Regions from separate parts of the Kitasatospora sp. NPDC053057 genome, predicted to be linked through region 2. Evidence: riboswitches for the same ligand, from Rfam matches in the RefSeq annotation. Region 2 holds a riboswitch; each other region holds the start of a gene.
What was found. Region 2 has a riboswitch for S-adenosylmethionine ahead of ACIG5E_RS28545 (IclR family transcriptional regulator). Riboswitches for the same ligand answer to the same signal wherever they lie in the genome.
Positions count from the first base shown of each region.

Region 1: another riboswitch for S-adenosylmethionine. It lies ahead of ACIG5E_RS18020 (aminotransferase class V-fold PLP-dependent enzyme); the one in region 2 lies ahead of ACIG5E_RS28545 (IclR family transcriptional regulator).
Region 3: another riboswitch for S-adenosylmethionine. It lies ahead of thrC (threonine synthase); the one in region 2 lies ahead of ACIG5E_RS28545 (IclR family transcriptional regulator).

Region 1 covers NZ_JBITZP010000015.1:101,370-111,207, reverse strand. Annotated here, with positions in the region: gene ACIG5E_RS18045 (NlpC/P60 family protein) at 1-605, opposite strand, end outside; gene ACIG5E_RS18040 (NYN domain-containing protein) at 815-2,209, opposite strand; gene ACIG5E_RS18035 (hypothetical protein) at 2,440-2,703, opposite strand; gene ACIG5E_RS18030 (rhomboid family intramembrane serine protease) at 2,907-3,689, shown strand; gene ACIG5E_RS18025 (Lrp/AsnC ligand binding domain-containing protein) at 3,732-4,013, shown strand; gene ACIG5E_RS18020 (aminotransferase class V-fold PLP-dependent enzyme) at 4,074-5,492, opposite strand; SAM riboswitch class IV at 5,545-5,662, opposite strand; gene trpD (anthranilate phosphoribosyltransferase) at 5,796-6,872, opposite strand; gene ACIG5E_RS18010 (hypothetical protein) at 6,993-7,418, opposite strand; gene ACIG5E_RS18005 (heme-copper oxidase subunit III) at 7,815-8,435, shown strand; gene ACIG5E_RS18000 (c-type cytochrome) at 8,623-9,432, shown strand; gene ACIG5E_RS17995 (Rieske 2Fe-2S domain-containing protein) at 9,441-9,838, shown strand, end outside.
Region 2 covers NZ_JBITZP010000033.1:14,580-24,417, reverse strand. Annotated here, with positions in the region: gene ACIG5E_RS28560 (hydroxymethylcytosylglucuronate/cytosylglucuronate synthase) at 1-193, opposite strand, end outside; gene ACIG5E_RS28555 (class I SAM-dependent methyltransferase) at 497-1,270, shown strand; partial or broken gene ACIG5E_RS28550 (CGNR zinc finger domain-containing protein) at 1,440-1,733, shown strand; SAM riboswitch class I at 1,838-1,980, shown strand; gene ACIG5E_RS28545 (IclR family transcriptional regulator) at 2,181-2,894, shown strand; gene ACIG5E_RS28540 (hypothetical protein) at 2,983-3,477, opposite strand; gene ACIG5E_RS28535 (RNA polymerase sigma factor) at 3,474-3,980, opposite strand; gene ACIG5E_RS28530 (DUF3995 domain-containing protein) at 4,176-4,679, shown strand; gene ACIG5E_RS28525 (neuraminidase (sialidase)) at 4,767-6,374, opposite strand; gene ACIG5E_RS28520 (flavodoxin family protein) at 7,369-8,085, shown strand; gene ACIG5E_RS28515 (hypothetical protein) at 8,242-8,373, opposite strand; gene ACIG5E_RS28510 (hypothetical protein) at 8,370-8,525, opposite strand; gene ACIG5E_RS28505 (hypothetical protein) at 9,036-9,341, shown strand; gene ACIG5E_RS28500 (FadR/GntR family transcriptional regulator) at 9,433-9,838, opposite strand, start outside.
Region 3 covers NZ_JBITZP010000025.1:30,128-39,965, forward strand. Annotated here, with positions in the region: gene ACIG5E_RS24890 (extracellular solute-binding protein) at 1-482, shown strand, start outside; gene ACIG5E_RS24895 (DUF3263 domain-containing protein) at 577-804, shown strand; gene otsB (trehalose-phosphatase) at 863-1,687, shown strand; gene ACIG5E_RS24905 (trehalose-6-phosphate synthase) at 1,674-3,140, opposite strand; gene ACIG5E_RS24910 (glucosyl-3-phosphoglycerate synthase) at 3,179-4,183, opposite strand; SAM riboswitch class I at 4,327-4,462, shown strand; gene thrC (threonine synthase) at 4,478-5,773, shown strand; gene ACIG5E_RS24920 (ubiquitin-like small modifier protein 1) at 5,800-6,078, shown strand; gene ACIG5E_RS24925 (cold-shock protein) at 6,641-6,844, shown strand; gene groL (chaperonin GroEL) at 7,189-8,811, shown strand; gene ACIG5E_RS24935 (hypothetical protein) at 8,927-9,283, shown strand; gene ACIG5E_RS24940 (hypothetical protein) at 9,280-9,838, opposite strand, start outside.

The DNA.
Region 1 (9,838 bases), on a different contig from region 2:
GCCCGGTCGGCGGCGCTGAGCGAGTTCAGCAGGTCCTGCGCGGCCTTCAGCTTCTGGTTGACGTCCGCCTTGGCCTGGTTGAGGTCCTTGGTGGTGGAGTCCAGCGAGGCCAGCACGGCGGCCGCCTCGGCCTTCTCCTGGTCCAGCCGGCGCTGCTGGTCGAGCAGGCCCTTGAGCGCCTCGGTCTGGCTCTGGCTGGCCTGCTGGACGCTCGACGCCTTCTCCAGGTAGCCGGACGGGTCGGAGGAGAGCATCAGCTGGACGGACGGGTCGATGCCGCCGGTGCGGTACTGCTCGCCCGCGACCTGGGCCAGACCGGTCTGCAGCTGGCTCATCTGGTCCTGGCTGCGGGCCACCTGGTCCTGCAGCTGGTCGGCCTGCTTGCGGAGCTGGTCGGCGCGCTCCTTGGCACCGTTGTACTTCTCCGCCGCCTGCTCCTGGTCCTGCTGGAGCTGGTCGATCTGCGCCTTGACGTCGGACGTGTTCGGCTGCGGTGCGGCGTGTGCGGCCACCTGAGCGGAGAGGGCGACCGCGGTCGCAGCGGCAGCGGTGAGCACCGACACCCGCGCGCGGCTCGGCTGCTTGGGACGGCGGTGGGAGGCCAAGGGACCGGCTCCTTCTTCATCGGACTCACCCGTTCGGGCGAGATTCCGGAAAATAGGTTTGACGCCAGACCCTAGTGAAGATCTATCCGTTTTGCCACTCCCCCGAAGGCGTGAACTCCGGTTCCCACGCTGACTTCACCGGATCCGCACACCCCCGCGGAAAGCGCCCGAAAACGGGCACTGACCAGGTGTCACGGCCCCCGGCCCGGTCAGGGCCGGGCCAGCCGGTTCAGCAGCAGCACCGAGGCCACCGGGCGCGCACCCGCCTTCCGCACGCCCTCCGCGACCTCCCGGTCGGTGGACACCACCACCACCGGACGGCCCTGCGGCTCGGCCCGGACCAGACGGCGGATCAGCTCGTCCGCGGTCTCCCCGGTCCGACTGAACCGTACCCGCACCCCGCGCGGCGGCGCCATGATGACCGGCACGTCCAGGTCCTGCCCGTCGAACACACAGGTGACCTCCGCCTGGGTGCGCTGGGCCAGCATCGCCAGCCCGCCCAGCAGCCGGATCCGCTGCTGCTCCAACGGCAGCGCCGGATACCCGGTCTTGGTCACGTTGTAGCCGTCCACCACCAGGTGGACCTGCGGGATCGCCAGCAGCTGGTCCAGCAGCGCCGGATCGTCCTCGGCCAGGCCGCGCCGGGCCACGTCGTGCGGCGAGGCCGCCCCCGGCACCACCGCCTCCACCAGGTCCGCCGGGCGGATCTGGGAGACCGGCAGCGCCAACTCGCGCTGCAGGCCCTGCGCCGACTGCAGCACGGTGTCCAGCAGCAGCCGCAACCGCATGTCCTCGACGCTGCGCCCCTCGCGGGCCGACCGACGGCCCTGCTCGGCGGCGTTCTCCAGCTCGGACACCCGGTGCCGCAGCCGTCGCGCCTCGCTCTCGGCCGCACTGCGCTCACCCGCGGCCTGCGCCTTCGCGGCCTCCAGCTCCCCGGTCACCCGTCGGGTCTCGGCCTGCGCCCGGCGGGTGTCGCTCTCCAGCGACCGCACCTTCTTGCGCAGCGACTCGGCCTCCCGCCGGATGCCCTCGGACTCCGCGCGCTGGCGGTCCAGGTCCGCCCGCGCCGCGGCCCGCACCTCGGCCAGCTCGGCCTGCAGCTTCTCCACCAGCCGGGTGGCCTCCGCCGCCGCGTCCTCGGCGCCGGCCCGCTCGGCCTCCTCGCCGGCTTCGGTGACCAGCCGGCTCCAACCCGCCGAGCGCACCAGGTAGGCGGCGGCCGCGACGTCCATCGGATCGGCGGCGCCGGGGACGGTGCCCGACTCCAACGCCTTCACCAGGTCCGGCTGGCCCAGCCGCAGCCGCTCCGCTATCCGCACCCGGAAGGCCGGCTCGGACTCCAGCGCCGCCGCCAGCGCGGTGGCCGCGTACTTGGCCCGCCGCGCAGGGGTGAACTTGACGTACTGGCGCAGGCTCTGCGGCAGCTCCGCGGGCGGCAGCCCGCCCAGCGCGTCCGAGGCCAGCCCGACCACACGCCGGCGCACGCCCTCGGGCAGCGGCCGGTCCAGCTTCTCGGCCGCGCGCTCCGCCGCACCGGAAACAGCGGCACCGCAGTGATCGGCACCGGAGGCAGCGGCCCCTGCCGCGGTGCCCTCCGGCACAGCGGTCTCGGACGGGACCGTCCCGGCGGCCGGCTCCGGTGCCTGCGCAGCGGGCTGAAGCCCCTGCGCTTCGCCGGGCTCCCTCGCTGCGTCCACCACGTCCTCGGCTCCGATCCTGGTCCAGCGGGTGCGGCCCGCGGCCGCCCCTGTCGTCACGCTCCGTGCGTCTTGTCTGTATTGTCCCGTGCGGTGGACAGCCGCGTCGCGCACCGCCCACCGCACCGCCGGGGTCAGCCCTGCTCGGCGGGGGCCTCCGCGCCCTCGGCGCCCGGGCGGGCCACCAGCTCGACCTGGTCCACCGCGTTGCACCAGCGGCAGCGCACCGACTCGATCGTCTCGCTGAGCACTTCGGTCTCCTCGACCTTGGACTCGCCGGCCAGGTCGAAGTGCAGGAACTCGGTCACCCGCGCGGTGCGGGTCACGTCGAAGCGGGTGAGGTTGCCGCACAGCGTGCAGCGCCAGTGCGTCTCGGCGGTCAGTGCGGGGACGGTCATCGGGGGGATCCTCTCGGCTGGTCCCTGGGCGGGCTAGGCGCTCCCCCCGGAGCCCCGGCGTCGGCGGCGGGAGACGGGATTGCCCGCCCCAAGCCTATTGCCTGGGGCAACCACCCCGACCACCGGTTGCCGGAACACGATGGCTAGTCCACCTGCCGTAAACCGCCGTGTCACCTGCCGCGCGCGGAGGGATGCTTGGCCGCATGGCGCTCGCGGCCCCCGACCACACGGACGCGCGGGGTGACCGCCCGGCGGTGCCCGCCCCGGCGGTCACCTACGCCCTGATCGCGGTCAACACCCTGGTCTTCCTGCTCGGCCCGGCCGCCGGTCTCAACCCGCTGTACGGCACCGGCCAGGCCCGGATCTGCGCCGAGCAGCGGTACGAGCAGCGCTGGGGCGCCGTCCCCGCCGAGCTGCTGACCGGCCACCCGCTCACCGCCGAACAGCTGGCCGAGGGCCCCGACCCCGTCCCCGGCTGCCCCGCCGCCCCCACTCCGGGCAAGCACCCGGCGGTCTCCGCCCTCACCGGGCTCTTCCTGCACGCCGGCTGGCTGCACCTGCTGGGCAACCTGCTCTTCCTCCACGTCTTCGGCCCCACCGTCGAACGACGGCTCGGCCGGGCCAGGTACCTCCTCTTCTACCTGGCCGCCGGCAGCCTCGCCTCGTACGGCTTCGCGCTCGCCGAGGCGCACTCGCCCGGCTCCACCCGAGTCCTGATCGGCGCCTCGGGCGCGATCTCCGCCGTGCTCGGCGCGTACCTGCGCTTCCACCCGCGGGCCCGGGTGACCACCCTGGTGCCGCTGCTCCTCTTCCTCCCGCTGCGCTTCCCGGCCTGGCTGGTGCTCGGCCTCTGGTTCGCGCTGCAGTGGTGGTCGGTGCACTCGGCCGGCCCGGGGGTGGCCTACCTGGTGCACGTGATCGGCTTCTCGGCCGGCTTCCTGTACGCCTGCACCGTGGTCGGACACCCCCCAAGACGCCCCGGCTGAGGCCCGATACGCTGGCCGCACCCCACGAAGGAGCCCGAAACAGTGATCACCGCCATCGTCCTGATCAAGACCAGTGTCGACCGCATCCCGGAGATCGCCGAGGCCATCGCCGCCATCGAGGGCGTCAGCGAGGTGTACTCGGTGACCGGCGGCTACGACCTGGTGGCGATGGTCCGGGTGCGCCGCCACGACGACCTGGCCGAGGTCATCCCGGGCCGGCTGAACAAGGTCCCGGGCGTGGCCCACACCGAGACCCAGATCGCCTTCCGCACCTACTCCCAGCACGACCTGGAAGCGGCCTTCGCCCTCGGCCTGGACGAGTAGCCGTCAGGCCCAGGGCCGGTCTTCGGACTCCCGCCTGCGGGCCGACGCCGGGGCACGCACCTAGCGGCGGCTGTCGGCGACGCAACGGCCGCCCTCGTTGCGGTAGTTCCACGCCGCGCCGTCGGTGACCAACTCGCGGACGGCGGTCAGGAAGCGCTCGATGTGCTCGTCCGGCGTGCCGGCCCCGAAGCTCACCCGGATCGCGTTCAGGCTGCGCTCCCCCGGGAGCGAGGGCTCCGGCGCCCCGCACTCGGAGACCGGACCGGGCGCCACGCCGGACTCCTCCCCGAGCAGGGTCCGCACCAGCGGGTGGGCGCAGAACAGCCCGTCGCGCACCCCGATGCCGTACTCGGCGGACAGCGCGGCCGAGAAGTGCGAGCTGTTCCAGTCGCGGACGACGAAGGACAGCACGCCCACCCGGGCTGAGCCCTCGCCGAACAGGTTCAGCACCTTGACCTGCGGGATCTCCGCCAGCCCCGCCGTCAGCCGCTCGACGAGCCGCCGCTCCCGGGCCTCCAGCGCGTCGAAGCCGGCCTCGGTCAGCGCCCGGCAGGCCGAGGCGATCGCGTAGGCGCCGATGACGTTCGGCGAGCCGGCCTCGTGCCGGGCCGGGCCGGTGTGCCACTGCACCGCCACCGAGCCGTCCAGCTCCCGGGCCACCGTCCGGGTCGCCCCGCCGCCGGCCAGGTACGGCTCGGCCGCGTCCAGCCAGTCCGCCCGCCCGGCGAGCACCCCGGCGCCGAACGGCGCGTACAGCTTGTGGCCGGAGAAGGCGATCCAGTCGACGTCCAGCTCGCGCACCGAGACCCGGTGGTGCGGGGCCAGCTGGGCGGCGTCCAGCACCACCCGGGCGCCGTGCCGGTGCGCGGTCGCGGTCAGCTCGGCGACCGGCCACAGCTCGCCGGTCACGTTGGAGGCGCCGGTGACGCACAGCAGCTTCGGCCCCTCGGGCGCCCCGGCGAGCGCCGCCTCCAGCGCGGCCACCGCCTCGGCCCGCGAGCGCGGCGCCCGCAGGTAGCTGACCTCCAGCCCGGCGTGCGCCCAGGGCAGCAGCGAGGCGTGGTGCTCGGTCTCGAAGGCGAACACCCGGGTGCCGGCCGGCACGGCGGCGGCCAGCAGGTTGAGCGAGTCGGTGGTGGCGCGGGTGAAGACCACCTGGTCGCCCTCGCGCAGGTCGAGGAACTCGGCGACGGTCCGGCGGCTCTGCTCGAACAGGTCGGTCGACAGCTGCGACAGGTACCCGGCGCCGCGGTGCACGCTGCCGTAGTACGGGGCGTAGGCGGCGACGTCATCCCAGACCCGCTGGAGCGCCGGCGCGCTGGCCGCGTAGTCGAGCGCCGCGTAGCCGACCTTCTCACCGCTGGCGAGCGGCACCTGGACGTCGTGGCCGAGGACGGCGAGCGGGGCGCTCGGGAAAAGCCGCGCGGAGCGCGCCGAAAGAAGGGTGGCGGCGGGCGACGGGTGGGCGGAGAGGGACATGAGGATGCACTCCTTCACGGGGTAAGGGACCCCGGGAGTGCTGACCGTCCGGTGTCCGCGCTTGTCGCGCGGACGGCTTGCCCGGCGACCCGGTCCTCACCCAGGGCACCCCGCCACGGACGGAGGGTTGCCGGACAGCCAGCTGGGGCTTCGCGCTGTCACTCATGACCTGGCCCAGACTCTAGGTCGGGTACGTCGGACGGTCAAACAGGCATCCACCATCCGGACAGCGTCTTCGCCCGCTCGGGGCGCGTGCCACAAGGGCCCGTGCCGACGAATCGACACGGGCCCTCAACTGCCGCCTCAGATCCGGCTGGTGGCCTCCGACCAGCGCCGCAGCAGGTCCTGCGCCGCGCCCGAGTCGATCGCCTCGGCCGCCCGGGCCATGCCCGCCGCGAGCTGCTCCGTCAGCGGTGCGTCGCCGAGGTCCATCGCGACCAGCGCCGCCGCCGTGTTCAGCAGGACGGCGTCCCGCACCGGCCCGCGCTCCCCGGCCAGCAGCCGGCGCGCGACCTCGGCGTTGTACGCGGCGTCGGCCCCGCGCAGCGCCTCGATGCCGACCAGCTCGATGCCGACGTCCCGCGGGTCGAAGGTGGTCTCGGTGACCGCCCCGTCGCGTACCAGCCACACCCGCGAGGTGGTGGTGATGGTCAGTTCGTCCAGCCCGTCGTCACCGCGGAACACCAGCGCCGTCGCCCCGCGCCGGGCCAGCACGCCGGCGATCAGCCCGGAGAGCCGGGTGTCGAAGCAGCCGATCGCGTGCGAGGTGACCTTCGCCGGGTTGGTCAGCGGGCCGAGGATGTTGAAGGCGGTCGGCACCCCGAGGTCGCGCCGCGCGGTGGCGGCGTGCCGCATCGACGGGTGGAACTTCGCCGCGAAGCAGAAGGTGAGCCCGACCTCCTCGGCCACCTCGGCCACCCGCCGGGCCGACAGGTCCAGCGCCACCCCGAGCTTCTCCAGCACATCCGAGGAGCCGCTGGAGGAGGAGGCGGCCCGGTTGCCGTGCTTGACCACCTTGGCCCCGGCGGCCGCCGCGACGATCGCCGACATGGTGGAGATGTTGACGGTCTTCGCCCGGTCGCCGCCGGTGCCGACGATGTCGACCGCCGGACCGGGGATGTCCAGCGGCTCGGCGTGCTCGTACATCGCATCGACCAGACCGGCGATCTCGTCGACCGTCTCGCCCTTGGCCCGTAGCGCCACCATGAACCCGGCCACCTGGACGGGGGACGCCTCACCGCTCATGATCCGGTCCATCGCCCACGCGGTGGACGAGCGGTCGAGGTCCTCCCCCTTCAACAGCGCCGCCAGGAGGTCCGGCCAGGTGCGGACCACCTGCGCGGGGTCGGTACCACCGTTCGCAGGGTTCACGTTCACCATGGCTGACTCCAGCTGTTGTCGGTTCCCCCGCGCCGGGGGGACGTCCGTACGGATGGAGCCAGCCTATCGAGCGGCGGGGTGCCTAGGGCCCGGTCTTCTCCAGTACTGAGACGGCACCGCTCAACGCGCGGCCGGAGCCCGCTTGGCCAGCCGTGCCCGCAGCAGGGTGGCGACCGCCCCGGCCAGCGCCACCGGGTCCACCGGGTGGGAGATCGCGGCATCGGCCCGGCTCCAGGCGGCGAGCCAGGAGTCCTGCGGCCGGCCGATCAGCACCAGCACCGGCGGGCAGCCGTAGATCTCGTCCTTGAGCTGGCGCCCCAGGCCGAGCCCGCCGGCCGGGACCGCCTCGCCGTCCAGCACGCAGAGGTCGATGCCGCCCTTCTCCAATGCCTTGATCACCGCGGGGGTGGTCGCGCACTCGAGGTAGGACAGCTCCGGAAGATCCTCGGCGGGCCGGCGGCCGAGTGCCGTCAGCACCTGCTCGCGGGTGTTGCGGTCGTCGCTGTAGACGAGGACGGTGAGCGTCTCGTCGGTCGTGTACGCCATGGACCCTGCTCCCTCAAGTGTGATCCGGACCACGTTCACCTGATCCGGATGCTACTCCCGTTTCCCCCGTCGCCGGTCCCCCTCGCGCACGTTCCTCCCCAAGCCGCCCCGCCCGCGGCTCACCCACCCGGAGGACGGCCCGTCACCCGGTCCCCCTCGGTCCACCCGGACGGCGGATGCGGCGTCCTCTCCCCTACATCGCGGCACTGCGCCGTCCGTGCAACGACGCGCCGGGCAAGGGGGTAGCGGGCCCGCCCGAGGAACCGTCAGAAATGGGACACGCCGCTGCTCAGCCCGCACACGGACACCCCGTCGCCCTCCAAGCGGGCATACCGCACGCACCGGACACTCCGAGGGACACCCCCCGACGTGAAGACGGAATAAGGGACCGACATAATGTCCGTCGTGGCGACAGCAACAGCAACAGAAACCGGGCACGCGCACGGATCGGTCAATCGACCGAACATGGTCAGCGTCGGAACGATCGTCTGGCTCAGTTCCGAGCTGATGTTCTTCGCGGCCCTCTTCGCGATGTACTTCACGCTCCGCTCCGTCAAGGGAGCCGAGTTCTGGGCCGAGAAGGCGCACGCCCTCAACGTGACGTTCTCCTCGATCAACACCACCGTCCTGGTGCTCTCCTCGCTCACCTGCCAGCTCGGCGTGTTCGCCGCCGAGCGCGGTGACGTGAAGAAGCTCCGCGGGTGGTTCATCCTCACGTTCTTCATGGGCGCGATCTTCATCGGCGGCCAGGTCTACGAGTACACCGAGCTGGTCAAGAACGACGGCCTCTCGCTGTCCTCCGACCCGTACGGCACGGTGTTCTACCTGACCACCGGCTTCCACGGTCTGCACGTGACGGGTGGTCTGATCGCCTTCCTGCTGGTCCTGGGACGGACGTACGCAGCCAAGCGCTTCACGCACGAGCAGGCCACCGCCGCGATCGTCGTGTCCTACTACTGGCACTTCGTCGACGTCGTGTGGATCGGCCTGTTCGCGACCATCTACCTGATCAAGTAACCAGCTGATCAGGTCGCTGGCCACCGGCTGCGGCCCCCGCCCTCACCGGCGACGGGCCGCTTCTGCCGGTGCCGACGCTCCCACCGACCGACCGCGCGCGCAGCCTTGGACAGGCAGCCTCGTGCCGGCCAGACCGGCCGCCGGGTGCACCCACCAGTCGACCAGATCCTGACACCGGGGTTATTCCGTGAAAAAGCTCTCCGCACGACGGCGCCACCCATTGGCGGCGCTGGTCGTCCTACTTCTCGCCCTGGCGGCAACCGGGGGGCTGTACGCCGCGTTCGCGCCCGCCGACAAGGCGCAGGCCGACGTCGCCGCGCAGTCGCTCGCGATCGATGAGGGCAAGAGGCTCTTCGCCGTCGGCTGCTCCTCCTGCCACGGCATCAACGGCCAGGGCAGCAGCGAGGGTCCGAGCCTGGTCGGCGTCGGCACCGCCGCCGTCGACTTCCAGGTCGGCACCGGCCGCATGCCGGCCCAGCAGCCCGGCGCCCAGGTGCCGCGCAAGCCGAAGATCTACACCCAGGGCGAGATCGACCAGCTCGCCGCGTACATCGGTTCGCTCGGCCCCGGCCCGATCGCGCCGAAGCCGGATCAGTACACCTCGACCGACCCCGATGACATCTCCAAGGGTGGCGAGCTGTTCCGCACCAACTGCGCCCAGTGCCACAACTTCGCGGGCCAGGGCGGTGCCCTGACCAAGGGCAAGTACGCCCCGTCGCTGGAGGGCGTGGACGCCAAGCACATCTACGAGGCCATGCAGACCGGCCCGCAGAACATGCCGTCGTTCCCGGACAGCACCATGCCCGAGGAGCAGAAGAAGCAGATCGTGGCCTTCGTCCGCCACACCACCAACGATGAGCCCAACCCCGGCGGTCTCACCCTGGGCAGCCTCGGTCCGGTGACCGAGGGTCTGTTCGGCTGGATCTTCGGCCTCGGCACGCTCATCGCGGTCGCGATCTGGGTCGCCGCCCACACCACCAAGGCCAAGAAGTCATGAGCCACGACATGTCAGAAGAGAAGCTCCCGGAGCCGCACGGCTCCGCCGGCGAGGTTGCCGACCACGGCAACCCGTTCGCCGACCCGGGCCTGCCGGCCCACGAGCCCCGTCGCACCGACATCGACGAGCGGGCCGCCAAGCGGGCCGAGCGCCAGGTCTCGCTGATGTTCGTGGTCTCGATGCTCGCCACCGTCGGCTTCATCGCCTCGTACGTGGCCATCGACCCGGACAAGATCGTCTACATCTTCCCGCTGGGTCACGTCAGCGCGCTGAACTTCGCGCTCGGCCTGACCCTGGGCGTCGCGCTGTTCCTGATCGGCGCGGGCGCGGTCCACTGGGCCCGCACCCTGATGTCGGACGTCGAGATGCCGTCCGAGCGTCACCCGATCGAGGCTTCCGACGAGGT
Region 2 (9,838 bases):
GGTCGAACCAGCGCTCCACCGGCTGCTCGGCGAGCACCGACCTCCCCAGTCCGGAGGCCAGCCCGATGAATCTCAGCCGGTCGCCGCCGGCGCCCCGGAGGGCGGACAGCACCGCGCTCAACTTCCCCGAACTGCCCCAGCCGAACTCCACCCCGGCCACGGCAACCGTCCGGGTCTCCGCCTTCGCCCTCATCCGTTTCAACTCCCCCGCCCGTACCGGATTTCCTGTCGTTCCGTATTCGTACCAGGCGAGAAGTCCAAGCCTGGTTCGACTACCTATCGAAAAGCGAAAGCTAACCACCCCACCAGGTGAAGCTGCCGTTCGGCAGGTTGACGAAAGGCGGTCAAGGGCTCAAGGCGGCCACACCGCCGTGCACGCAACACGCGGGCAGGAACGTCCCTGCACTCCGCGGGCGCCGTACCGGGCTGCAATGGGCCGACCCGAGCCGAACGCCGGCCGCACATCACACGAGAGGGCCGCCCGATGGAGCAGCCGATGACCACCGACACCGATCCGGTCCGCGTACTGGAGACCTCGGGCACCGACTACCGCCGGGCCTTCGACCTCTTCCTCGCCGGCACCGACGAGAAGCCCCGGACCCACGCCCGGCTGAGCGAGATCGCCACTTCCCTGCCGCACCGCCGGGTCCTGCTGGACCTCGGCGCCGGCGACGGCCGCACGACCGCTTACCTGGCCCGGCACTTCGACCGCACGATCGCCGTCGAGCCGAGCGCCGCCATGCGCGAGAAGCTCACCGCCGCCTGCCCGGACGCCCTGGTCCTCCCCGAACCGCTGGACCGCGCCACCCCGCCCGAGCCGGCCGACCTGGTCCACCTCTCCCACGTGCTCTACTACGTCCCGGAGCCCGACTGGTTCCCCACCGTCGCCCGCGCCCTCGGCTGGACGGCCCCAGGCGGCACCCTCCTGGTCGTCCTGCAGAACCCCGACAGCCCCTGCATGCGGATGGCCGCGCACTTCACCGGCGTCCGCTACGACCTGCGCCCCCTCCTCGACCGCCTGCGCACCCACCACCCGTCCCACGACTACGCCTTGGAGACCCTCGCCCTCCACTACCGCACGCCCCACCTCGCCGAAGCCGTCGACGTCGCCGAGTTCATGGTCAACGTCGCCGACCTCGCGACCCTCGACGCCCGCCCGACCAGGGCCGCCCTCACCGCCTACGTCCGGCAGCACTTCACCCGACCCGACGGCGGCTACACCATCGGCCACACCCAGGACATGCTGATCATCCGCCACGCCCAGGACTGATTGATCCTCAGAACCAGTCCCGGAACGTGCTGGCCAACACCCGCGCCCAGGTACTGCCGGGCGAAGCCGACGAGCAACTCGGCCCGCTCGTCGACCTGTTCACCCGCACCGCCCGCCACCCCGCGGGCAACCGCGCCCTCACCGAGACCATCGCCGGCCTGGACTCGTCCCGCACCTGGGCTGGCCGGCCGCCGACCGCGCCCCGGCGCCCCGGCTGCTGTCGGCGGAGACGAGACCGGAGGTCCGACTCGTCACGGCCCTGGCCCGCGCCGCCATCGACTTCCTGAGCGGCCCGCAACGAGAGCAGTTGCGCGCCTGCACCGTGCCCCGGTGCCTGCGCTACTTCGTGAAGAGCCACGGGCGGCAGGAGTGGTGCAAGCCGTCCTGCGGCAACCGTGCCCGGGTGGCTCGCCACGACCAGCGGCAGCGCGCGGCGGCCGACGGGAGCACTCCTCGGCTCTGACGGCCGGGGGCGTTCCGGGGGCGGCCCTGCCCGGTGCGGTCCCGGGTGTGTGGGTGAGGGAAAAGTTTGGCGGGGCGCCGGGGAAGTCTTGTATGGTTCGTCGCGAATCATCCAGAGGGGTGGAGGGACCGGCCCTACGAAGCCCCGGCAACTCCCCGGTCGACCCGGCGTCCGAAGTACGCGCCGTGCCGCCCGGGATCAGTGCCAACTCCGGCCTGTCGCCAACGTGGCGCGGGAAAGATGAGGAGACACGGTGCTCTCTGTGCTGTCCTTCGCCCGGGCGCTTCCCGCCCCGGCCCTTCCGCGTACCCGTCTCGTGTCCGGCGCAGGCAATCGGCTGCATTCGCAGGCCTGTCCTCGCTGACCACCCCGCTCCCCACCCCACCGGAGCGTCCGTGAGCCGAACCCACCCACGGCTCACGGGATTCGAGACTGGAGTACCCGTCCATGGAGAACACGAGCGGCGTCGGCGTGCTCGACAAGATCACCTCGATCCTCGGCACCCTGGAGGCCGGTCCGGCCACCCTGGCCGGACTCGTCGATGCCACCGGCCTGGCCCGGCCGACCGCCCACCGGATCGCCGTCGCGCTGGAACACCACCGCCTGCTCGGCAGGGACCTGCAGGGCCGGTTCGTCCTCGGCCCGCGACTCGCCGAGCTCTCGGCCGCCGCCGGTGAGGACCACCTGCTGGCAGCGGCCGGCTCGGTCCTCACCCACCTGCGCGACCTCACCGGCGAGACCGCCCAGCTCTACCGCCGGCAGGGCGACGTGCGGATCTGCGTGGCGGCCGCCGAGCGCCTCTTCGGCCTGCGAGACACCGTCCCGGTGGGCCTCGCCCTGCCGATGAAGGTCGGATCGGCGGCCCAGGTCCTGCTGGCCTGGGAGGAGCCCGAGCGCCTCCACCGCGGCCTGCAGGGCGCCCGCTTCACCGCCACCGCCCTCAGCGGCGTACGGCGTCGCGGCTGGGCCCAGTCCATCGGCGAACGCGAGCCCGGGGTGGCCTCCGTCTCCGCCCCCGTCCGCGGCCCGTCCAACCGGGTCGTGGCGGCGGTGTCCGTGTCGGGCCCGATCGAACGGCTCACCCGCCACCCCGGCGCCCAGCTCTCCCAGGCCGTCATCGAGGCGGCCGCCCGGCTCACCGAAGCCCTGCACCGGCCCTGACCGGGAGGCCGCCTCCGCGGCCGGGCCGCTGCCGCCCGTCCGGGCCGCTGCCGCGCGTCCGGGCCGCCGCCTCCCAACCGGTGCCCCCCTACTCCTCGTCGAGCAGGGCGGCGAACCGGGCCAGCGGGTCCCCGGTGAACGGGCGCAGCGCGGGGGCGAGGAGGCGCGCGCCGGGGAACCGCAGGCCGCCGAGGAAGGCGAAGCGGGTGGTGCGGTCGGTCTCCGGGCGGGCCGCCATCCCGCCGAGCACCAGGCGGCTCTGCATCAGGCACCAACCCGGCGCGAGGTCGATCCCGAACGTCGCCCGGAGCCGGGTGTGACCATGGATCCGGGCGTGGAGCGAAGCCGCCCGTGGCGAATCGGAAGGGGCGGAGCGGACGAGGTGCACCGTGCGGACGTCGGGGATCCAGAGCGGCATCGTGCGCTCCAGGTCCTGGGCGAGCGCCCAGACCCGCTCGAACGGCGCGTCGAGGACGGTCTCGCCGATCCGGGCCGCCCCGGGCGCGGTCGCGGCAATCACGTGCAGTCGCCGGACCGGGTCGAACTCGGCGACGGGCCACTGCGGCATCGGGGTGTCGGTCACTGCTGCCACGCCTTTCGGAAGCCGAGTCGGGCCCGGGAGAGCCGGGACTTGACCGTCCCGGGCGCGACCGCGAGCAGTGCCGCGGTCTGTCGTTCGTCCAGCCCCTCCAGGTCGCGCATCAGCAGCACGGCGCGGTGCTCGGGGGAGAGCCGGGAGAGCACGTCGCGGATGTCCGCGGCGAGTTGGGGGTCGCCGGGCGCGGGCACCTCGCCGAGTTCGGCCGGCCGCGAGCGCGCCGCCCGGGTGGCGCACCGCACCGCCTCCCGCACCGCGATGGCCCGGACCCAGCCGTACAGCGCTGCGGGGTCCTGGAGTTGGCGCAGTTTGCGGAAGACCACGATGAGCGCCTCCTGGGTCGCGTCGGCGCCGTCGTCCAGCGCGATCGGGCCGCAGAGCCGGCGGACGTACGGGGTGATCAGGTCCAGCAGCCGGCCGACCGCGAGTTGGTCGCCGCCCTGGGCGGCCCTTACCAGCTCGGCAAGGCCGGGCGGTGGCTCCTGCATGGTGGTCTCTCCGCTCTTTCTTCTGCTGTCGGGTCGTCCGTCGGGCGACCGGGGTCCGTAGAAGGAGGACCCGAAGCGGTGAAACGTTCCCTGCGGATTTCGCCCCGGTGCAGTGTTCCTCGTCACAGGAACGGATCGGTCGGCGGGGTGCTCCTTCGGGTGTCCGAGCGTCCTGAGACCCCGTGAGGTGACGGCATGAAGTCGAAGAAGATCAGCAGCAGGGCCACCGCGGTCGGCGTGGTGCTGGCGGTGGACGGTCTGGTCCACCTCTACTGGGCCACCGGGCGGACCTGGCCGGTGGACGGCACCGCCCGGCTCTCGCAGCTGGTGCTCAACACCCAGGTGCCGTTCACCCCGCAGGTGCTGGTGCCGCTCGCGGGGATGCTCTTCTCGGGCGCGACGCTGGTGCTGGTCCGGGGCGGCCGGCTGCCGGCCCTGGCCCGCCGGCTGCCCGCGCTGCTGCCGCGCTGGGGGAGCCGGGCGGTGGCCTGCGGACTGCTCGTCCGCGGCGCGGCCGGACTGGTCTGGGTGACCGGCGCCTGGGCGGACCCGGGTGACACCTTCTACTGGCTCAACCTGCTGCTCTACACCCCGCTGTGCCTGCTGCTCAGCCGGGCGGCCTGGCAGGTGTCCGCCTGGGACAGCGCTTCTGGCACGGCCCCGGGCACTGCGGCAGTGGGCATGGCGGTGCGGCCCTGAGCCTCCGGAACCCGAACGGCGCCCCGCGGCTCCGCCTTCGGGAGGCAGGAGCCGCAGGACGCCGTCCGTCCATCCGGACCGACCGGGTCAGCGCCGCAGGTGCTGCACGGCGCGCGGGGCGGCCACGGGCGCTGCGGCGTGCGCCGTCTGTGCGCTCGGCGCGCCGGCGGCCGGGCTGCGCAGGGTGCTGGGCTGGAAGCGGCCGCTGTACACGTCCGTGGAGTTCAGCGGGTCGGCGTTGTTGGCGGTCACCATGACCGGGCGGATCTGGTGGCCGTCGTTGATCAGCGCCTGGTAGTCGCCGAGGAAGTGGCCTCCGGCGAAGGGTGCCTGGAGCCAGTCGAAGACCGGCGAGACCTGCCGCTCGATCGGGCTGTCCTCGCCGCCGCGCGGGAAGCTGAGCAGCCAGGCGGCCGTGGGCAGGGTGATGGTGTTGCCCGCGGTGAGGTAGCGCAGGTCGTAGTAGCTGACGGCGACGGTGCCGTTGGCGGTCACGGTGATGGACGGGGTGAACGCCGGGGCGCCCGGGGCCTGGTTGATCCGGATCGGGCCGCTCCAGGTCCGGCCGCCGTCCGTGGAGTGCGCCAGCTGGATCGCGTCGTACTGGCCGCCGGTGAACTCCGAGCCCTCGTAGGCGAGGTAGAGCTCGCCGGTCTGCGGGTCGATGGCCACGCTCGGCAGCCCGGCGCCGGCCCGGAGGGACTTGGTGGCGTCGGCGGGCGCGTTCGGGTCGACCTCGGGGACGGAGGTGTCGGCGGCGACCCGGACCGGCTGGCTCCAGGTCCGGCCCTGGTCGGTGGAGCTGACCATGCCGAAGTGCACGTCGGTGACGGTGGTGGCGGTTCCGTCGGTGAAGGTGATCCAGTCGAAGAAGTCGTACAGCGTGTCGGTCCGCGGGTCGACCACGATCTGGTTGCCGATGGTCTGGGTGTTCGGCGTCGTGCTGGTGATGACGAAGGGCTTCGCCGGGGTCCAGGTGCGGCCGTGGTCACGGGTGATGGAGATGTAGCCCGGCCCGTCGAAGGTGGGTGTGGGGCCGGTGGTCTGGTCGATCCGGTCCCAGACCTGGTAGGCGACGCCCGGGTGCACCGGGTCGGCGGTGACGGCGTTCTTGTCGTCGGTGATCGCCGGGTCGTTGTCGCTGATCAGCTCGGCGACGTGCTGCCAGCTGCGGCCGCCGTCGGTCGAGGTGGCGGCGGCCACCGCGCTGCGCGGCGTGGTGGCGTCGAAGATCAGGGCGCTGGCGTAGGCGGCGCCGTCCGGACCGAAGCTCACCCAGCCGTCGGAGGCCCGCTGGTAGGCCAGCCCGCCCGGCGCGCAGTGGGTGAACGGCAGGGCGGTCTGGGTGAAGTGCACGCCGTCCGTGGTGTAGCTCGAACTCAGGCCCCGGGCGCCGCCGTTGGACCACCGGTCCTGCTGGTAGATGGTGATCGTGTTGGCCGGGTCGAGCGGGTTGGAGGCGGCGTACGGTTCGTCCTCGGCGGACGGGCTATTGGTGCCGGGGCCGTCCGCGGCGAGGTTGCACGAGGCGTACGGATCGCCGGGCGAGATCACGGCGAGCGGCGGGCGGGCCGCATTCGCGCCGCCCGTGCTTCCATCGGCCGTACTCGCACCGGCCGGTGTGCCGCCTGCGACGGCGGCGAGGACGAGCGCTGCGGTCGCGGTGGCGAGCGACGCTCTGGTGCGGAACTGCATGGAGACCCCCATGGTCGTCGGCTGCAAACTGCCTGGTGTCCTGGGTGGTGCTGCGCTGTTCCGGTACCGAACTGGAGTTGATGTTCGGTCGGCCGCGCGAGTCTATCCAGGCACGGGCGCCTCGCCAACGATCAGGACACGCTTCTTACCGCATGGACACCATCCGCCTGGCCGACCGGCCTCCGGTACGACAGGCCTATTGCGCGCCCCGCCTACCGCCCGTCCTCCCGCAGGGCACGCTCGACGGTCCTGGCTCAAGCTGCCACGGTCAGGGGAGCGCTGAGGCCGGACGCGTAAGCGCTGGCCACACCTGGTGCTTCACGGGCCCAACTCGCGAACCCGCCGAGGCGATTGCATCGTCGCTCGGAGGCTCAAGCCGGTCGCGGCTGGTGGCGGAGCACGGGGGATCAGGTAGTCACCAATCGGACCAGCTTGTCGATGGTCCTCGACGGCCGGGAGTCATTCTCCTTTCGGATGGTGCGGCGAGGGGCGCGCGGCTTCGAACACGTCTGTGACGGTGACCGTTTCCTCCAGCCTCCGAGTCGAGCCGCGCTGCCACGTGGGTGTGGACCCACCTGGTCCGCGAGGAGGGCTGCGGCCCGGGCTGGTGTCGGCCCGAAACCCGATAGCAGGATCACCTTCCGGCTTGCCGATGAGCCAGGCGTCGGGCGCTTCGCTCTCACCTCCTCCTCGTGGGGCCTGGCGGAGGCTGTCGCCCCCATGGTGGAGGCCCTGCGTGTGCCCGATCGGCGAATCGAGTGTCAGTTGAAGGTTGAGCCAGTCAGGTTGTTGATGGCTGACGGCCGTGACGTCGGTTACCGCCCGATCGCGGTGGTGCGCGAAGGGGGCGAAGGGCGGCACATCAGGCGGGTGGCCGAACGTGCCGGGCGCGGGTGTCCGAGATCTGCTGGAGTAGGAGGCGGAAAGCAGCAGAGAGGCTGCAGCCGCTGGCGCTGGACACCGTGCGCCCGGCCTGCGCGAAGGAGATACGTTCATGCCGGAACCAGCGACGTCCTACCGTGATCTGAGCGCTCTGGTGATCAACTGCACGCTGAAGCGGTCACCGGAGCGCAGCCACACGCAGGGGCTGATCGACCTCAGTACGGGCATCCTGGAGCGTCAAGGAGTTGCGGTCGAGGTCTTGCGGGCGGTGGATCTTGATATCGCGACCGGTGTGTGGCCGGACATGACCGAGCACGGATGGGAGACCGATGAGTGGCCGGTCATCTACTCGAAGGTGATGGCCGCAGACATCCTCACGTTAGCCGGGCCTGTGTGGCTAGGAGACAACTCCTCGGTGATGAAGAAGGTGATCGAGCGGCTGTATGCATGCTCGTCGATCCTCAATGAGCATGGCCAGTACGCCTATTACGGCCGGGTCGGGGGTTGCCTGATCACCGGGAACGAGGACGGTGCGAAGCACTGCGCGATGAACGTCCTCTACAGCCTTCAGCATCTGGGCTACACCATCCCCCCGCAGGCCGACGCCGGCTGGGTCGGCGAGGCGGGCCCCGGGCCGTCCTACCTGGATGAGGGCTCGGGCGGTCCGGAGAACGACTTCACCAATCGCAACGCCACTTTCATGACCTGGAACCAGCTCCACCTGGCCCGGATGTTGAAGGATGCCGGCGGCATCCCGGCCCACGGCAACCAGCGCTCCGAGTGGGACGCCGGCTGCCGCTTCGACTTCGAGAACCCCGAACACCGCTGAACTGCACCTGGCCGACCGTCTTCGCCACGGCGCCGACGACGCCCGAGCCGAACAGCTCCTCACTGTCTACAGCTGCGCCACCACTCACTCAGACCAGGAGTTCGTCCGGCCGGGCCGGGCGGGACCGGGAACTGCTCCCCAGGCGCGATCGGACCCTCAGACCACGCACTTCCGGATCATCGCCACGAGCGGCGGTGCGTCCGGATTCGGCTGGACCTCGTTCACGGCCGAGTAACCCCAGGACTCGTACAGTGCGAGCAGCTTGCCGTCGGCCGCGGCCGGGTTCACCAGCGGTCGCCGGAGCGGATGGTGTTGCCGTAGGCGTAGCGGATCGGTTCCTCCTCGTCGTAGCCGATGACGGCGTCGAAGCCGGGCTCGCCGCCGTGGCGGTCAAGGCGCTCGGCGAACGTCGCGACGGCGTAGTCGGCGAGGTGGAGCAACGGTGCTCGGACGTCCCCATAGAGGTCGATCAGCGTCTGGCGTGCAAGGGGGGCAATTCGGTGAAGTGGCGCAGGTCCGGCTCTGTCACGCGGGTGTCCTTCGGTTGTCGTGGGTGTACTGGTCCCAGAGTTTGCGTATGGGGACTGTTCGGCGCCATGTTCAGCAAGGCTGAGCCGAATCGGTCGAGCATGCCGGCGTGCTTCGGGTGCCCGGGTGCACGCGATTGCCTCTCCCGGGTTGGACGAACCTGAGGTCTGGACCAGTACACCCGAATACTGCCCTGAGTGCCTCCGGGTGTTTGGCGGGCGGCCAACTGGTCTTACCCGTAAGCGAATTGTTGACCGTTCGCTCTGATACGGTGCCCGGTTTTCCCATCAGGCCACCGATCTCCAGGTTGACGCTCGACCCCAGTGACCTCGGAGCCAGCCACTGGTACCAGCTGCTCCGGCTCAGCGGGCTCACCACGTGGTCTCGCTCCTGCCCGACCACCGAACCGACCGAGGAGCACCGTGGCTACGCACGACGAACTCACCCAGCTGTTCAGCCCCGAAGGAGTGATCACCCTCGACCGTGAAGAGGCCGTCCGGAACAAGATTGCGGACGCTGACGTCGACACCCTGGCGAGCGTCGGCCTGCCAGCACATCTCGATCTGATCTTCAGCCTCAAGGTCCCCGGTGAGCCGTCCGCTTTCTCCATGGTGCCCATCGACACCGGCGACGAGGTCGTCAACACCGTGGAGAGACTCCCAGGGCCACGTCATGCGCCCAGCACCCGGTTTGCGGATCGGGCGACCTCGGCGGCGGTGAGGGCATGACCGACGCCGGGAGTCATCGGGATCCTCAGGAGGCCGGCGCACCAACGACGCTGTAGGTGATGTGAAGGTAGGAGCTTGCGGCGGTAAAACCTCAGGCCAGGAAGCCCCGCAGCAGTGCGGCCGTAGCGGCGAGGTGCTCCTCGGTGGCGCGTCGGGCGGCGTCACCGTCGCCGGCGAGGATCGCCCGGACCATCGCCCGGTGCTGCTCGGCGGCGTGCTCGATGTTCCGGTCCAGCATGGGGATGGCGTTGAGCAGGTCGTTGAGACGCATCCTGGCCTCGGCGATGGCCGCGGCAAGGGTGGGGGAGCCGGTGAGCTCGCCGATGGCGAGGTGGAAGCGCGAGTCCAGCTGGCGGTACTGCTCCGGCGGGGCTCCCTCCAGGTCGGTCAGCCGGCTCTCCAGATGGGCCCGCTGGTCGGGGGAGAGGGGGCGACGGGCGGCCGCCTCGGCGGCGCCGACCTCCAGCACCTGGCGATAGGTCAGCGCGTCCTCCAGC
Region 3 (9,838 bases), on a different contig from region 2:
GGAAGGTCGCGATGCTCAACGGGCACCCGACGCTGCTGCGGTTGGCGTCCGCCGGGAAGATCGACTTCGGGACGGCGCCGATCCCGAAGAAGGACGGCGTCGGGAGGACCGGGAGCCTCGGGGTCGCGGACTGGATGATGGCGTTCAAGGCCAACGGGCACAAGAACGAGATCAAGAAGTTCCTGTCCTTCGTCTACACCAAGGACTACCAGCTGAAGTTCGACGAGCAGTACAACCTGCTGCCGGTCACCCAGGACGCGTTCAGCCAGATGTCCTCGGACCCCAAGCACGAGGACCTCAAGCAGTTCACGGTCGGGCTGACCAACGCGAGCTTCTACCCGTTCGGGGACCCGGCCTGGGGCGAGGTCAGCAACCGGATCAAGGCGGGGATCGGGCAGGCGGTGACCGGGGACCCGAAGCAGGTGCTCGGCGGGCTGCAGGACGCGGCGATGAAGGAGGCGGCCCGGGTCCGGAAGCAGTAGGACCCTGGGCCGGTCCGTTCGTCGGGGTTCGGCGGGAGAATGACACTCCGTAGGTCCGTGGGGGGATGCGCGGAGGTGTTTTTCGGTGGGTGAGCTGGGCGAGCTGAGTGAGCGGGACCGGGCGGTGCTGGCGCTGGAGGGGCGGCAGTGGCGGACGGCCGGGGCCAAGGAGCGGGCGATCCGGGAGGAGCTGGGGCTCTCCTCCACGCGGTACTACCAGGTGCTGAACGGGTTGTTGGACCGGGAGGAGGCGTTGGCCTTCGCTCCGGTGCTGGTGAATCGCTTGCGGCGGGTCCGGGAGGCGCGGCGGGCGGCCCGCTGACCCACGGGGGTGCTCCGGGGGAGGTGCGGGTATGGGGGTTGGTATGGGTTTCGAGGAGATGGGTGTGCCGGCCACCGATGCCGGGCGGGACGGGTTGCGGGCGATTCTGGCGGCGCCGGGGGATGCGGTGGTCGCGTTGGATTTCGACGGGACCTTGGCGCCGATCGTGGCGGACCCGGGGGCGGCGCGGGCGCATCCGGGGGTGGCGGGGGCGTTGCGGGGATTGGCGCCGGTGGTGGGGGCGGTCGTGGTGGTGACGGGGCGGCCGGCGGGGGTGGCGGCGGAGTACGGCGGGTTCGCGGGGGTGCCCGGGCTGGTGGTGCTGGGGCACTACGGGGCCGAGCGGTGGGAGGGGGGTGCGGTGACGGCGCCGGAGGTGCACCCGGGGGTGGCGGAGGTGCGGGCGGAGCTGCCGGGGGTGTTGGAGCGGGCGGGGGCGCCCGAGGGGACGTGGGTGGAGGACAAGGGGCGCTCGGTGGCGGTGCACACCCGGCGGACGGGGGCGCCGGAGGCCGCGTTGGAACTGCTGCGGGCGCCGGTGGGGGAGTTGGCCACCGAGTACGGGTTGGTGGTGGAGCCCGGGCGATTGGTGCTGGAGTTGCGGCCGCCGGGGGTGGACAAGGGCGCGGCGCTGACCGGGTTCCTGCGCGAGCGCGGGGCGCGGTCGGTGCTCTACGCGGGGGACGACCTGGGGGATGTGGCGGCCTTCGCGGCGGTGGAGAAGCTGCGCGGGCAGGGTCTGGCCGGGCTGCTGGTGTGTGCCGGGGCGGTGGGGGACGCGCCGGTGCGCGAGCTGGCCGACCGGGCGGATCTGGTGGTCGACGGGCCCGAGGGTGTGGTGGAGCTGCTGGGCGCCCTGGGGGAGGCGGTCAGAGGGCGTTGAGCTGGTCGAGGAACCACTGCTGCGGGGGGAGCGCGGTGGCCGCGGCGGCGAGGCGCTTGGTGCGGTCGGCGCGTTCCTCCGGGCTCATGGCGAGGCCGGTGTGCAGGGCCTCCGCGGTGGCGATGACGTCGTAGGGGTTGACGGTGAGGGCGTCGTCCCCCAGTTCGGCGTGGGCGCCGGCCTCGCGGGAGAGGACGAGGGCGCAGCCGTGGTCGGAGACGACGGGGACTTCCTTGGCGACCAGGTTCATGCCGTCCCGGATCGGGTTGACGAGCGCCACGTCGGCGAGCCGGTAGGCGGCCAGTGAGCGCGGGAAGTCGTCGTTGACGTGCAGGATCAGGGGTTGCCAGGTGGGGGTGGCGAACTCGGCGTTGATCTCGTCGGCGAGGCGTCGGACCGCGGCGGTGTAGTCGCGGTACTCGGCGAGGTCGGTGCGGGAGGGGTAGGCGAAGGCGATGTGCACCACCCGGTCGTGCCACTCGGGGCGGGTGCGGAGCAGGTGCCGGTAGGCCTGGAAGCCGCGGACGATGTTCTTGCTCAGCTCGGTGCGGTCGACCCGGACTACGGTGCGGCGGTCGCCGACGGCGGTGCGGAGGGCGGCGAGGCGTTCGTCGACGTCGGGGCGGTGGGCGCGCTCGCGGAGGAAGTCGGCGTCGGCGCCGAGGGCGTGGACGCCCAGCCGGGTGGTGCGGCCGTCGAGGGTGACGGTGAGGGCGTCGTGGTCGACGGTCGCCCCGAGGAGGTCCTCGCAGCAGGCGGCGAAGGCGCGGGCCCAGCGTTCGGTGAGGAAGCCGGCCCGGTCGGCGCCGAGGATGCCGGTGAGGACGGCGCGGGCGACGTCGTCGGGGAGCAGCCGGTAGTACTCGGGCGGGGCCCAGGGGGTGTGGGAGAAGTGGCCGATCCGCAGGTCGGGGCGGGCCTCGCGGAGCAGGGCGGGGGTGAGGGAGAGGTGGTAGTCCTGGACCAGGACTGCGGCGTTCGGGGCGGCTTCGGCGGCCAGGGCGTCCGCGAAGGCGGTGTTGTACGCCTGGTAGGCGGCCCATTCGGTGCGGAAGCCGGCGTCGAAGGAGGGCGCGGTGGGGGTCGCGTAGAGCAGGTGGTGGACGAACCAGAGGGTGGAGTTGGCGACGCCGTTGTAGGCGCGGGCGAAGGTCTGCGGGTCGATGTCCAGCATCCGTACGGCCTGGCCGCCGACCTCGTGCCCGGCGAGGTCGAGGCGGCCGTCGGGGGCCTCTCTCGCGGCCCGGCGGTCGGCGTCGCCGAGGGCGGCGCAGACCCAGACGGCGTTGGGGTCGTCGATCGCGGAGAGGCCGGAGACCAGGCCTCCGCCACCGCGGCGCAGGGTCAGCGTGCCGTCGTCGGCGGTGCTGAACGACACCGGTCCCCGGTTGGAGGCCACCAGGACGGGGGCGGTGCCGGTCGCACTCGAACGTTCGGTCGTGAGATCGCCCATGGTTGGCATGTTGCCAAGGGTCAGTGGTGGCAAACCCTTCAATGACGGGTGGCGTATTCGGGGACGGTGTGCACCGGGGGGCGCTCCAGGGCCGTCACGGGGTGGGTGTGGGCGGTGAAGGCGCGGGTTTCCGGGTCGCGGGTGAACTGGGTGAGGTGGGGGTGGACCAGGTCGGCGGAGGCCTTGAGGCGGTGGGTGCGGTCGAGGCGTTCGAGGGCGGTGCGGTAGATGGTGGCGGCCATCCGGCCGAGGGCCTGGCCGTCCTGGTGGCGGTGGTGCCGGACGCCGACGTCGACCTGTGCCAGGGCGTCCAGTCCGGCCAGTTCCAGCGCGTCGACCAGCAGGCCGAGTTCGACTCCGTAGCCGGTGGGGAAGGGCAGTCGTTCGAGCAGTGAACGGCGGGCCGCGTACTCGCCGCCGAGGGGCTGGACGAAACCGGCGAGTTCCGGCCAGTGGAGGTTGAGCAGGGGGCGGGCGACGAGTTCGGTGACCCGGCCGCCGCCGGCCGGGAGGATCGCACCATTGTCGGTTTCGAGCGGGCGGTCGTACATGGCCTTGACCAGCTGGATCTTCTCGTCGGTCAGCAGCGGGCCAATGATGCCGGAGACGAAGGCCGGGTCGAACTCGCGCAGGTCGGCGTCGACGAAGCAGACGATGTCGCCATGGGTGACCAGCAGGGAGCGCCAGAGCACCTCGCCCTTGCCGGGGACGGCGGGCAGCCGGGTGAGGATCGCGTCGCGGTGCTCCACCCGGGCGCCGGCCTCGGCGGCGACGGCGGCGGTGGCGTCGGTGGAGCCGGAGTCGACCACGACGAGTTCGTCGACGAGGGGGATCCGCTCGATCAGCTCGCGGCGGATGGTGCGGACGATGTCGCCGACGGTGGCCTCCTCGTCGAGGGCGGGGAGGACGACGCTGACGGTGCGGCCGGTGCGCCGCTTGGCCTCCAGCAGGGTGTCCACCGGCCGGTCGGCCGCGCTCCACGAGCGGCGGCGGAGCCAGGACGCCGCCTGCGGGAGGAGTGCGGGGGTCGGTTCGGCGGGCACGGTGACTCTCCTCGGCGGGATAGGTGGAACGGGTCATCTCGCGTGGCGGACGGTCCCGTTCAGGATTGACGCCTTCGGATACAGTCTTCGTACAGCGGTCGGACCTTTGCACGCCAGGGTCGCCGCTGAACCATAACTTCACATGCTCATCCAGAGGGACTGAGGGAACGGCCCGTTGACGTCCCGGCAACCTTCTCGCTCGGCTGTCGTCGACAGGCCCCGGCGGGACAGGTGCCAATTCCGGCCTGTGGCGCGACCGCGCCACGGGGAAGATGAGGAGAGGCCTCCGCCATCATGGCTATCACTGAGACGACCCTTTCTGTCGCCGCACCCGTTTCCGTCGACCTCGGCCCCGCCGCCGCGCTGTCCTGTCGCGAGTGCGGCACCCGCTTCCCGCTCGGCCCCAGCTTCGCCTGCCTGGAGTGCTTCGGGCCGCTGGAGATCGCCTACGAGTTCGGCAGCGAGCGCGCCGAGGAGCTGCGCAAGCGGATCGAGTCCGGCCCCGCGTCCATCTGGCGCTACGCGCCGCTGCTGCCGGTGCCGGCCGACGTGGCTTCGAAGCCCAACCTGAACCCCGGCTGGACCCCGCTGGTGAAGGCGGACAACCTGGGGCGGGAGCTCGGGTTCACCGCGCAGCTGCACGTGAAGGACGACTCCGGCAACCCGACCCACTCGTTCAAGGACCGGGTGGTGGCCTGCGCGATCGAGGCGGCCCGGGCGTTCGGCTACACCACGCTGTCCTGCTCCTCGACCGGCAACCTGGCCGGGGCGGTGGGCGCGGCGGCGGCCCGGGCCGGGTTCCGCTCGTGCGTCTTCATCCCGCACGACCTGGAGCAGGGCAAGGTCGTGATGGCCGGGGTGTACGGCGGCGAGCTGGTGGGCATCGAGGGCAACTACGACGACGTGAACCGCTTCTGCTCGGAGCTGATCGGGGACCCGGCCGGCGAGGGCTGGGGCTTCGTCAACGTCAACCTGCGGCCGTACTACGGCGAGGGCTCCAAGACCCTGGCGTACGAGATCTGCGAGCAGCTCGGCTGGCGGCTGCCGGAGCAGATCGTCATCCCGATCGCCTCGGGCTCGCAGCTGACGAAGATCGACAAGGGGCTGCAGGAGCTGATCAAGCTGGGTCTGGTGGAGGACCGGCCGTACCGGATCTTCGGCGCCCAGGCGGAGGGCTGCTCGCCGGTGTCGGCCGCGTTCAAGGCCGGCCGTGACGTGATCAAGCCGGTGAAGCCGGACACCATCGCCAAGTCGCTGGCGATCGGCAACCCGGCGGACGGCCCGTACGTGCTGGACATCGCCCGCCGGACGGGCGGCGCGGTCGAGGACGTCACGGACGCGGAGGTCGTGGCGGCGATCCGGCTGCTGGCCCGGACCGAGGGCATCTTCGCCGAGACCGCGGGCGGGGTGACCGTCGGCGTGCTGAAGAAGCTGGTCGAGACCGGTCAGCTGGACCCGGCCAGGGAGACCGTCGCGATCAACACCGGCGACGGCCTGAAGACGCTGGACGCCGTCTCCGAGGCCGGGATGACCACCGTCATCCGCCCGACGCTGGACTCCTTCCGCGCCGCCGGCCTCGCGTCCGCCTGAACCACCCCACCCCCGCTAGGAGAGCCATGAGCGCCAACGTCCGCATCCCCACCATCCTGCGCACCTACACCGGCAGCGCCGCCGAGGTGACCGCCGAGGGTGCCACCCTGGCCGAGGTCATCGCCGACCTGGAGAAGAACCACGCGGGCATCTCCGCCCGCATCCTGGACGACACCGGCAAGCTGCGCCGCTTCGTGAACGTGTACGTGAACGACGACGACGTGCGGTTCGCCGAGGGCCTGGCGACCGAGATCAAGGACGGCGCGAGCGTCTCGATCATTCCGGCGGTGGCCGGCGGCTGCTGAGCCGTTCCCGGCCTTCCGACCCGCTTCCGGGTCTGCTTCGCGGCCGCCCGTACGTACGGAATTCCACTCTCCGTATGTGCGGGCGGCCGCTTGCATTTCGGCGGGAATATTTCCGGGTCAAGTCGGAGTAGAGTGTGGCTCGGCTGGGAACAGGGCTTCCCCTTCCGGCCCACGGCGTGGTTCGCCGGAGGGCGTCCGGACGCTGGGGCCGGCCCGGGAAACATGTCAGGCAGATGTCAGAATTCCTGCGGGCATTTGGGTAATTCGTCCGCTATGTCCCGCGCGGAATGCCGAGTTCCTTCCGATTTGCTCGGTGTTGTCTCTTGACGGTGCTGCGGAATTCCCGGCGGTTGACCCTGTTGCAGAGGGCGTCGATCCGGATACATTCAGCGGCGGTCGACGTAATCACCCGCTCACGGAAGCCGTCCGGCGTTCCCGTGGGGAGGATTGCGGCGTGCACGGCTGCGCCCAGGGGGGGTTCCCCGGGCCGGCCTTCAAACCAGACCCGGGCCCGTGACCTGCGGGACCGTGAAGGGCCAGCACAGCACTAGGGGAGTTCGGAATGGCTCAGGGCACCGTCAAGTGGTTCAACGCGGAGAAGGGCTACGGCTTCATCGCGGTCGACGGTGGTGCGGACGTCTTCGTCCACTACAGCGCGATCCAGATGGACGGCTACCGCACCCTCGAGGAGGGCCAGCGGGTCGAGTTCGAGATCTCCCAGGGACAGAAGGGCCCGCAGGCGGACATGGTCCGCGCGGCGGTCTGACCCCTTCCGAATCCAGGAGCTCGGCACGGCCCACGGCTGGTGACCACTCGCTTCTCGACGGGCCCGTACGACACGCGTCGTACGGGCCCGTTCGCGTTCCCGCACGGGCCCGGACGGGAGTCGGTGCGGGCCCGGAGGACGGCTCGCGGGTTGGCGATTGGGCTTGCACTCGACCACCCGGAGTGCTAATCATTGCGTTAGCACTCACAGTGTGAGAGTGACAGCGGACCGGGTCGGTGAGGCCCCCGGGAGCGGTAGGGGAATGGACCTCCGCGCACCAGGGCCGTCCGTCGCGGGCACCCCTTGGTCCGAGCAGTCGACCGTGTCCCGGAGGACCACTTCTGATGGCCAAGATCATCGCCTTTGATGAGGAAGCTCGCCGCGGCCTTGAGCGTGGCATGAACCAGCTCGCCGACGCAGTGAAGGTCACGCTCGGCCCCAAGGGTCGCAACGTCGTGCTGGAGAAGAAGTGGGGCGCCCCCACGATCACCAACGACGGTGTGTCCATCGCCAAGGAGATCGAGCTCGAGGACCCGTACGAGAAGATCGGTGCGGAGCTCGTCAAGGAGGTCGCCAAGAAGACGGACGACGTCGCGGGTGACGGCACCACCACCGCCACCGTGCTCGCCCAGGCCCTGGTTCGCGAGGGTCTGCGCAACGTCGCCGCCGGCGCCAACCCGATGGCCCTGAAGCGCGGCATCGAGAAGGCCGTCGCCGCCGTCTCGGACCAGCTGCTGGCCCAGGCCAAGGACGTGGAGACCAAGGAGCAGATCGCCTCCACCGCCTCCATCTCCGCCGCTGACACCCAGATCGGCGAGCTGATCGCCGAGGCCATGGACAAGGTCGGCAAGGAAGGCGTCATCACCGTCGAGGAGAGCAACACCTTCGGTCTGGAGCTCGAGCTCACCGAGGGCATGCGCTTCGACAAGGGCTACATCTCCGCCTACTTCGCCACCGACCTGGAGCGCATGGAGGCGACCTTCGAGGACCCGTACATCCTCATCGCCAACTCCAAGATCGGCTCGGTCAAGGACCTGCTCCCGCTGCTGGAGAAGGTCATGCAGAGCGGCAAGCCGCTCGTCATCATCGCCGAGGACGTCGAGGGCGAGGCCCTGTCGACCCTGGTCGTGAACAAGATCCGCGGCACCTTCAAGTCCGTCGCCGTCAAGGCCCCGGGCTTCGGCGACCGCCGCAAGGCCATGCTCGGCGACATCGCCATCCTCACCGGTGGCACCGTGATCTCCGAGGAGGTCGGCCTCAAGCTGGAGAACGCCGGCATCGACCTGCTGGGCACCGCCCGCAAGGTGGTCATCACCAAGGACGAGACCACCATCGTCGACGGTGGCGGCGACAGCGAGCAGGTCGCCGGTCGCGTGAACCAGATCCGCGCCGAGATCGAGAACAGCGACTCGGACTACGACCGCGAGAAGCTCCAGGAGCGCCTCGCCAAGCTGGCCGGCGGCGTGGCCGTCATCAAGGCCGGCGCGGCCACCGAGGTGGAGCTCAAGGAGCGCAAGCACCGCATCGAGGACGCCGTCCGCAACGCCAAGGCCGCCGTCGAGGAGGGCATCGTCGCCGGTGGTGGCGTCGCCCTGCTGCAGGCCGGTGTCGCGTTCGACAAGCTGGAGCTGGACGGCGACGAGGCCACCGGTGCCAACATCGTCAAGGTCGCGCTGGAGGCCCCGATCAAGCAGATCGCGACCAACGCCGGCCTGGAGGGTGGCGTCGTGGTGGAGAAGGTGCGCAACCTCCCCGCCGGTCACGGCCTGAACGCCGCCACCAACGAGTACGTCGACCTGATCGCCGAGGGCATCATCGACCCGGCCAAGGTCACCCGCTCCGCGCTGCAGAACGCCGCCTCCATCGCGGCGCTGTTCCTCACCACCGAGGCCGTCATCGCCGACAAGCCGGAGAAGGCCGCCGCGGCCGCCGGCGGCGGCATGCCGGGCGGTGACATGGACTTCTGATCCTGATCGCTTCGATCGGGTCGGTTGACTCCTCGTCCGCGTGGGCGGTCCCCTTCGGGGGGGGCCGCCCACGCGGCGTTTCGGCGTGTCCCGGGTTTCGGCGGAGAATGGACGGATGGCTTCCGACGACATCGAGACCGCCCTGCACAACGCGCGGGCACTGATCCTGGCCGACCTCACCGCGCGGGACGTGGCGGACGCCGCCGTCGTCTCGCTGGTGGAGCAGGCCGTCACCCACCGCCGCTGGTGGCTGGAGCAGTGGCCGGACGGCACCGAGTACGTGCTCGGGCTGGTCGCCCAGGACGTCCAGGACGCGCTGCTGGAGGCGTACGGGCGGTGGCCGCTGTGCACCGCCTGCGCGGCCGACGGGGACCCGCACGCGCTGGGCGTGGAGCCCGAGTTGGGCCCGGAGCCGCACTGGGTGTGCGGCAAGCAGGGCGTGGTGGTGGCGCCGGTCGGCGAGCTGGTCTAGAGGCCTTCGAGTTCGGCGGTCAGGTTGGCGCGGGCGGCCGCGGTATAGCGCTGGTGGGCGGCGGGGGTGCGGTAGAGGGCCGGGAGCGCCAGGAGCTGGCGCAGGACGGCGGCCCGGCCCGCGCGGAAGTCCGGCTCCGGGACGAAGCCGTACTCCTCGCGGACGGCGGCCGCGTAGGCCGCGTACGCCTCGGGGGTGCCGCCGAGGACGGCGAGGTCCGCGTCGCAGAGCACCTCGCCGTCGCGGTCGCCGGGGGCCGGGTCGTGGGTGACGGTGAGCAGGACGAGCCGTTCGACCTCGGTGACGCGCTCGGCGGGCAGTCCGGCGGCGGTCAGCGCGCGGACGGCGAGGGCGGCGCTGCGCTCCTCGTTCTCGGTGCGGTCGGGGCGGTAGACGGCGTCGTGGAACCAGGCGGCGAGCCGGACGGCGTCCGGGTCGGCGGCGTGCCCGGCGAGGTCGTCGACGTGGCGCAGGACCGCGCGCAGGTGCTCGGGGGTGTGGTACCGGCGCTGCGGCTCGGACCAGCGGCGCAGCAGCTCGCGTCCGTACGGTTCG